DNA from 2 places in the Metabacillus litoralis genome. Region 1 is predicted to be linked to the other one. Evidence: riboswitches for the same ligand, from Rfam matches in the RefSeq annotation. Region 1 holds a riboswitch; the other holds the start of a gene.

Region 1 (4,223 bases):
ATTTACAGGCAGTACTGAACCTGGGTATTTTGTATTAATAAAATCCTTAATTTCTTGAGATTTTAATACTTCTACAAGAGTCTTAATCTCTTCCTTGTCTTTATCCTCACTACGAACAACAATGATGTTTGCATAAGGGTTATTTTCACCAGCTTCTAGAGCTACAGCATCTTCTGCTGGATTTAATCCTGCTGCAAGTGCGTAGTTACCATTGATAATAACTGCATCACCTTCGTTATTTTCATAAGCACTTGCCAACATTTCTGGTGCAACACTATCATCAATTTCTAGGTTTTTAGCATTTTCAACGATATCATCTTTTGTTGCATTAATTTTATCAACACCTGGATTTAATTTAATTAGACCTTTTTCTTCAAGTAGTGCTAACACGCGTCCCATTTCTGCAACGTTGTTACTCATGATAATTTTTGCACCTTCAGGTAACTCTTCAAGTGTTTTGTATTCTTTTGAGTAAATACCAAAAGGCTCAATATGAATTGCTCCAACATTTGCAAGATCAAAATCATTTTCTTTAATTGCATTGTCTAAATATGGAACATGCTGGAAATAGTTTGCATCCAGGTCACCTTCAGCAAGCGCTGGGTTAATTAATGGATAATCTGAAAACTCTTCGATGTCTAATTCAATACCTTTGTCTGCTAACAGTGGTTTTGCTTCTTCTAAAATTTCTGCATGAGGAACAGTTGTCGCTCCAACTTTTAGTACTTTCGTTTCTTGCTCAGTCCCTGTGTTTTCTTCTTGAGTTGTTTCATTTTCGCCTCCGCCACATGCAACAAGTAGAATAGCGAAAATTGTTAATACTAGTGATAAAAGATATTTTTTCATCATTTTTTCCTCCTAACGTTTATCGATAGCTTTAACTAATATATCTCCAATAAATTGGATAATAAACACAATAATTAAGATAAAAATGGTTGCTACAATGGTTACTTCAAAATTATTACGCTGGAATCCTTCTCGATAAGCAAGGTCACCAAGACCTCCAGCACCTACTACTCCGGCCATAGCTGTATAACCAACCAATGCGATTGCAGTAACTGTAATCCCTGAAACCAAAGCTGGTAAAGATTCCGGTAATAGTACTCTCAACATAATTGTCGACGTTTTTGCTCCCATCGATTTAGCTGCTTCAATAACACCTTTGTCAACTTCCCTTAAAGCAAGCTCAACCATCCTTGCGTAAAATGGAGCGGATCCAATAATTAGTGCGGGTAAAGCAGCATTTTCTCCCAGAATTGACCCAACTACAACTTTAGTGAAGGGTAAGAGTAAAATAACAAGGATAATAAACGGAATTGACCGAAATATATTTACGATTCCAGATAAAATTGTATTAAGTATACTGTTACCCCAGATATTGCCTTTTGAAGTTAAGAATAAAAGTAAACCAAGTATAATTCCTAAGAAAAAAGTGACGACAACCGAAACTCCTGTCATGTAAGTTGTTTCATAAGTTGCCTCCCATACTTTTTCCCATTTTACATTTGGAAGAAACTGATTAAGCATTCGCCAGCACCTCCACTTCTACTTGTTGTTCTCCAATATAAGCAACTGCACGGTTAATTTCATCAAGATCTCCATCTATATGCAAAAATAATGAACCATAAGAGCCATTTTGCGTTTGTGAAATTTTACCTTGTACAATATTCACTTCAATATTAAATTTCCTAATAATATTGCTAATCAATGGTCTTTCTGTACCTTCACCAACAAATGTTAGCTGAAGTACTTTTCCAGAACGATAATTTTCTAGTAGTAGGTCAATTGCTTCCTTCGTATCATCCGGCTCTGAGATTTGTTTAACGAACGTTTTTGTTATAGGTTTCTGAGGGTTTCTGAAAACATCCAATACATTTCCTTGTTCAACCACTTCACCATTTTCCATAACAGCTACTCGATGACAAATTTTACGAATGACATGCATTTCATGTGTAATTAATACGATTGTTAAGCCTAGTCGTTTATTAATATCAACAAGCAGGTCTAGAATTGAATCTGTTGTTTGGGGATCAAGTGCTGATGTAGCTTCATCACATAATAAAACCTTGGGATTATTCGCTAACGCTCTGGCAATCCCAACACGTTGTTTTTGACCACCACTAAGTTGAGAAGGGTATGCATTCTCTCTTCCTTCCAGTCCAACCAGCTTAATAAGCTCATCAACACGTTTAAGTCGTTTCGCTTTACTTACTCCTGCAATTTCTAAAGGAAATGCAATATTCTCTCTCACTGTTCTTGACCACAATAAGTTAAAGTGTTGAAAGATCATGCTTATTTCTAAGCGTGCTTTACGCAACTTTGTACCAGAAATTGAGCCAATCTGACTACCTGCCACAACGACTTCCCCACTAGTTGGTTTTTCTAGTCCATTTAACAAACGGATCAATGAACTTTTTCCGGCTCCACTATATCCTATAACTCCGAATATTTCACCTTTTTTAATTTCAAGGTTTACATTGTTAACAGCTTGAACAGAGCCGCTCTTTGTTTTATAAACTTTATTAACATTTGATAATGTTATCATTTTGTCACCTTCTTCCTTTATTCCTTTACTATTTTCTACCGTTCATTTTTTTACATATAAAAAACCTTCCTGCAAAATGAGCAGAAAGGCGCTTGAATACCTTTCTCTCATCTCTCAAAGCATCTGCTTTGTGTGAATTGGCACCATTTCAGAATGAACTGATGGTTGCCGGGCTTCATCGGGCACTTCCCTCCACCTCTCTTGATAAGAGTTAAATATTTGATTGTCTTTTTAAGTACGATTGTGATTGTATCATGTGTTGAAAATCAATGTCAATTATTTATTTTCTTAAAATAGCTTACTTTTTTCACTGTGATTTTACATTTCAAATATGAAAAGGGTTGCATTTATCTGCAACCCTTTTCAATATTATACAATAAATAATATTATTAGAATATTTCATTAATTAAGAATTTACTTTCTCCATTCCTTTTACACCTGTTGCTTCAAAAATAGCTTGATCTAAATCTTCTATTAAATCCTCTATATGTTCAATTCCTACTGATAAGCGGATCAAATCTTCTGTTACACCAGATTTCTTTAAATCTTCAACGCCTAGTTGTTGATGAGTTGTACTCGCAGGATGAATGATTAAGCTTTTCGCATCTCCAACATTTGCTACATGTGACCAAAGTTCAACGTTGTTAATAAGAGCTGCACCAGCCTCTCTTCCGCCCTTGATACCGAATACTACTACAGAACCAGCACCCTTAGGTAAGTATTTAGCAGCTAAGTCCTTCGCAGGGTGTTGGCTATTTTCAGGGTATAGAACCCACTCAACAGCTGGGTGACTTTCTAAATATTGCACCATTTTCCTTGCATTTGATACATGTTCCTTCATACGGACATGAAGGGTTTCTAGACCAAGATTAAATTGAAAGGCATTGTATGGGCTAATAGCTGGGCCTAAATCTCTTAATAACTGAACTCTCGCTTTAATAATATACGCTTGTTCTCCTAATGCTTCAGCATAAACTAAATCATGATAGCTAGGATCAGGAGTTGTAAACCCAGGGAATTTTGGACTATTCCAGTCAAATTTACCTCCATCTACAATGACTCCACCAAGAGTTGTACCATTCCCAAGCAACCATTTTGTTGCAGAATGAACAACAATGTCGGCACCATGATCGATAGGTCTGCATAGATACGGTGTGGCAAATGTGTTATCCACAATCAATGGAATTCCAGCTTCATGAGCAATTTCAGCAACTGCCTCGATATCAAGAACATCTAAGCTTGGATTTCCAATTGTCTCTGCAAAAATAGCTTTTGTTTTCGGAGTAATAGCAGATCGGAAATTTTCCGGATTCTTTGGATCAACAAAAACCGTATTGATTCCGTACTTTGGTAATGTGTTAGCAAATAAGTTATATGTACCTCCATATAATGTAGAGGCTGATACGATTTCATCACCAGAACCAGCTAGGTTTAAAACTGACAATGTAATCGCTGCCATTCCACTTGCTACAGCTAAACTTCCGATTCCACCTTCCAGTTCAGCAATTCTTTCTTCAAAGACAGATGAAGTTGGATTATGAATTCTTGTATAAATATATCCAGGCTCCTTTAATCCAAATAAATTTGCCGCATGCTCGGTATTTTCAAATAAATAAGCATTTGATTGATAAATTGGAACAGCTCTTGCACCTGTCATTGAATCTTTCTTTAACCCTCC
Region 2 (4,223 bases), 250 kb from region 1:
ATGAAGTGGAGCAGTCTCTTTTAAATGAAGGATTAAAGCTAGCAAGTAGTTATACATCAGGCGAAATTTCAGATGAGTTTAAGACCCATCTTAGTTGGTATAACACAATTAGTGAATCAGAGATTTTATTGGTTAATAACCCGAGAGAATTGAGTGCATGTTTACCATTTGAAATTAATCATGAGGGTTTAATTAGCGAAGAAGAGCGAAGAAACTTATTACGTGGAGAGCATTTAATCAAGATAGGCTATGAAGAAAGATTTGACCGACAAATCATGGGTGTTGTCGTGCCCTTACTTGATGATAATAAGTTAGTCGGTATTATTTATCTTTATTTACCGCTTGCCCCTATTGAAGAGGTTTTTAATAGAACAACACCTTTGTTAATTGCTGTTGGCATTATTTTCTTTTTAGTTATCTTTAAAATCGTGAATTCAATGAGCAATACGATTTTGCAACCTATCCATGAGATGAGAAAATATGCTAAAGAACTTGCTAAAGGAAACTTCAAAAATCGAATTCCCGTAAGAACGTCTGATGAAATTGGTGGATTATCCAAAACCTTTAATCAGATGTCAGAGGCATTGGATGAGTCAGATCAAAAGAAAAAAGACTTCTTAGCCAACGTCGCCCATGAACTAAGAACTCCATTAAGTTATGTAAAGGGATATAGTGAGGTGCTTCAAGAAAAACTATATGAAACTGAGGATGAAGCTGAAAAATACCTTTCCCTTATTCAGCGAGAATCTGAGAGAATGCAAAGACTTGTTAATGATTTATTAGATTTAGCTCAGCTTGAAGGAGAAAATTACCCTTTAATAAAAGAGCCTATTGCCTTCTCTCAATTAGTAAATGACACTGTGGATCGATTTTATCATCGTCTCCAAGAAAAACAATTAATCCTTCAGCAACACTTAGACGATGAAATCATTATTATAGGTAGTCATGACCGCCTACAACAAATTATATATAACCTTCTTGAAAACGCAATAAGATACTCAGATAAACCTGGAACGATCTCGATCTCTCTCTCACAAAATCAAGAAAGCATCTTCTTTTCTATTGCTGATAATGGAATCGGGATGTCAGAAGAAGATATTATGCATATTGGTGAACGTTTTTATCGTGCAGATAAAGCAAGGAACCGTAAAGAAGGCGGTACTGGGTTAGGACTAGCTATTGTAAAACAATTAGTTCTTTTGCACGGGGGTAGAATGGAATTCAATAGTAAGCTCGGCAAAGGTACTACGTTTACGCTTGTATTCCCAAACGAACTTGGCTCCAACAAAAAAGGTCTGATGTGAACATTCACATCAGACCTTTTATACCTTATTGTAATGCAGCTTTATTTAAAGCATCTGCTTTATCTGTTCTTTCCCAAGGAAGATCAAGATCATTACGGCCAAAATGTCCGTAAGCTGCAGTTTGTTTGTAAATAGGACGTCTTAAGTCAAGCATTTTAATAATTCCAGCAGGACGTAAATCGAAATTACTGCGAACAACTTCTACTAATACTTCTTCAGAAACTTTTCCTGTTCCGAACGTATCAATTGAAATAGATACTGGCTGTGCTACGCCAATTGCATATGCTAATTGAACTTCACATTTATCAGCTAAACCAGCTGCAACGATGTTTTTCGCTACATAGCGAGCTGCATATGCTGCAGAACGGTCAACCTTTGTTGCATCTTTACCAGAGAATGCTCCACCGCCATGACGTGCATATCCACCGTAAGTATCAACAATGATTTTACGTCCAGTTAATCCAGCATCTCCTTGTGGTCCACCAATAACGAAGCGACCTGTTGGATTAATAAAGTATTTTGTTTCTTCATCAATTAATTCTGCAGGAACAACAGGATTAATAACATACTCTTTTAGGTTACGCTGGATTTGCTCAAGTGTAACTTCAGGATGATGTTGAGTTGAAATAACAATTGTATCAATACGAACTGGTTTATTATTTTCATCATATTCAACAGTTACCTGTGTTTTTCCATCAGGACGTAAGTATGGAAGAATTTCATCTTTACGAACCTCTGTTAAGCGACGTGATAATTTATGTGCTAACGAAATTGGAAGTGGCATTAATTCTTTTGTTTCATTACATGCAAACCCGAACATTAAACCTTGGTCCCCTGCACCAATTGCTTCAATTTCCTCATCTGACATTTGACCTTCACGAGCTTCTAGAGCTTGGTCTACACCCATAGCGATATCTGCTGATTGCTCATCGATTGATGTTAATACAGCACAAGTTTCCGCATCAAAACCATACTTAGCACGAGTGTAACCAATGTCTTTGATTGTTTCACGGACAATTTTTGGGATATCTACATACGTACTAGTTGTAATTTCTCCTGCAACTAACACTAAACCAGTAGTAACAGAAGTTTCACACGCTACACGTGCATTTGGATCTTTTGCAATAATTGCATCAAGAATTGAATCTGAAATTTGGTCACAGATCTTATCTGGATGGCCTTCTGTTACAGATTCTGAAGTAAAAAGACGTTTTTTAGACATAATTAAAAGCTTCCTCCTCATATTCATGTTCATTCATTTGATCCGGAACTCTTCCCAAAGTATGACCTTTAGAAAATCACGTTGGCATATTTTGTGAACAGAAGTATTATGTACCTTTACCACATGCTTGTCCTGGTAAAACTCTAATGAAGAATACTTTTTTCTGTTATCAAAAAAAACCTTTCCCATGTGAGGAAAGGTTTATCATCGTTCATCGCCTTTCGCTCTTATCGATCAAGGGCTTTCGCCTTGCTTCAGGTTAGCACCTTTGCGTCGGAAAATGTCGTTCTAGATTGCGTCGGTTTAACATAGTTCCACAGATTGGTCTTTGTTGCCTAAGCAAGCTGTCGCTTGCTTGAATGATGCTCTCGCATCATTCTAGACCTAAGAAAACTGTTCAATAAAACTATATAATTAGTGCGCAGTCGCCGCTTTCCTTTGATAGCAGGTTGCTGGGTTTCATAGGGCCTGTCCCTCCACCAGCTCGGGATAAGAGAATCCGTTCAAGGACATATCATAGCGCACTAACCTATTGGTGTCAACAAAAATCGACAACTATTACCATTGATTTATTAAAATATTTGATAGATGTCTATCACTATTGTGTCCCATATCCTATAGAAATATAAATATCAATTGTTTTTCTACATTGTGCTAGTGTGATGTGTTGTACAAAGCTTAAGTTTTTCTAATAGCAAAATATTTTTTCAATTCAAAAATTTAATGATAGCAAATCACTAAATAGTATGTTTTATTAAAATTAATGTGTTATACTAATTATCAACATAAGGGAAATTATTCTTTTCTAGAAGGAAGGTAATGGGGATGAATATTACAGATATAACAAATGAGCTTAATCAGCTTGTTAATGGGGAGAATGCAAAACATAATTTATCAGTTGCACAGCTTGTTGAGAAAGTACTTGAACGTAAAGAAGGATTATTAACATCAACAGGTGCAATTCGAGCAACAACCGGAGCTTATACCGGGAGATCACCAGAGGATAAGTTTATTGTAGACGAAAGTTCAGTAAAAAGTAAAATAAATTGGGGTCCAGTGAATCAGCCTATTTCAGAAGAGGCATTTGATCGCTTATACAGTAAAATGATTTCACACCTTAAGAAACGAGATGAAATCTTTATATTTGATGGATTTGCAGGTGCTGACCCTCGCTTTCAGTTACCACTAAAAATTATAAATGAGTTTGCCTGGCATAATCTTTTTGCAAGTCAACTGTTTATTAAAGACCAAGAACAAGAAAACGAGTCAAAGGAACTACCTTTTACTATTTTATCAGCTCCTCATTTTAAAGCTGATCCAGAAGTTGATGGTACAAAATCAGAAACATTCATTATCATTTCCTTTGAGAAAAGAACGATTTTAATCGGTGGCACTGAATATGCTGGCGAAATGAAGAAATCTGTATTCTCAGTTATGAATTTATTATTACCTGAAAATAACATCCTCCCTATGCATTGCTCAGCAAATGTTGGCTTTGAAGGTGATGTTGCTCTGTTTTTTGGACTTTCTGGCACAGGGAAAACAACGTTATCTGCTGACCCTAACCGTCGTTTAATTGGTGATGATGAACATGGATGGTCTACTTCTGGCATTTTTAATATTGAAGGTGGTTGCTATGCAAAGTGTATCAACTTAACGAAAGAAAAAGAACCACAAATTTTTAATGCTATCCGTTA

The links. A riboswitch is a leader RNA that binds a small molecule or an ion and turns the genes downstream of it on or off. The one in region 1 is predicted to bind S-adenosylmethionine.
Region 2: another riboswitch for S-adenosylmethionine. It lies ahead of metK (methionine adenosyltransferase); the one in region 1 lies ahead of D9842_RS15835 (methionine ABC transporter ATP-binding protein).

What each region holds. Positions count from the first base shown of each region.
Region 1 covers NZ_CP033043.1:3,168,090-3,172,312, forward strand. Annotated here, with positions in the region: gene D9842_RS15825 (MetQ/NlpA family ABC transporter substrate-binding protein) at 1-846, opposite strand, end outside; gene D9842_RS15830 (methionine ABC transporter permease) at 859-1,527, opposite strand; gene D9842_RS15835 (methionine ABC transporter ATP-binding protein) at 1,520-2,545, opposite strand; SAM riboswitch class I at 2,650-2,756, opposite strand; gene D9842_RS15840 (O-acetylhomoserine aminocarboxypropyltransferase/cysteine synthase family protein) at 2,952-4,223, opposite strand, start outside.
Region 2 covers NZ_CP033043.1:2,913,585-2,917,807, forward strand. Annotated here, with positions in the region: gene D9842_RS14490 (sensor histidine kinase) at 1-1,304, shown strand, start outside; gene metK (methionine adenosyltransferase) at 1,330-2,526, opposite strand; SAM riboswitch class I at 2,751-3,022, opposite strand; gene pckA (phosphoenolpyruvate carboxykinase (ATP)) at 3,352-4,223, shown strand, end outside.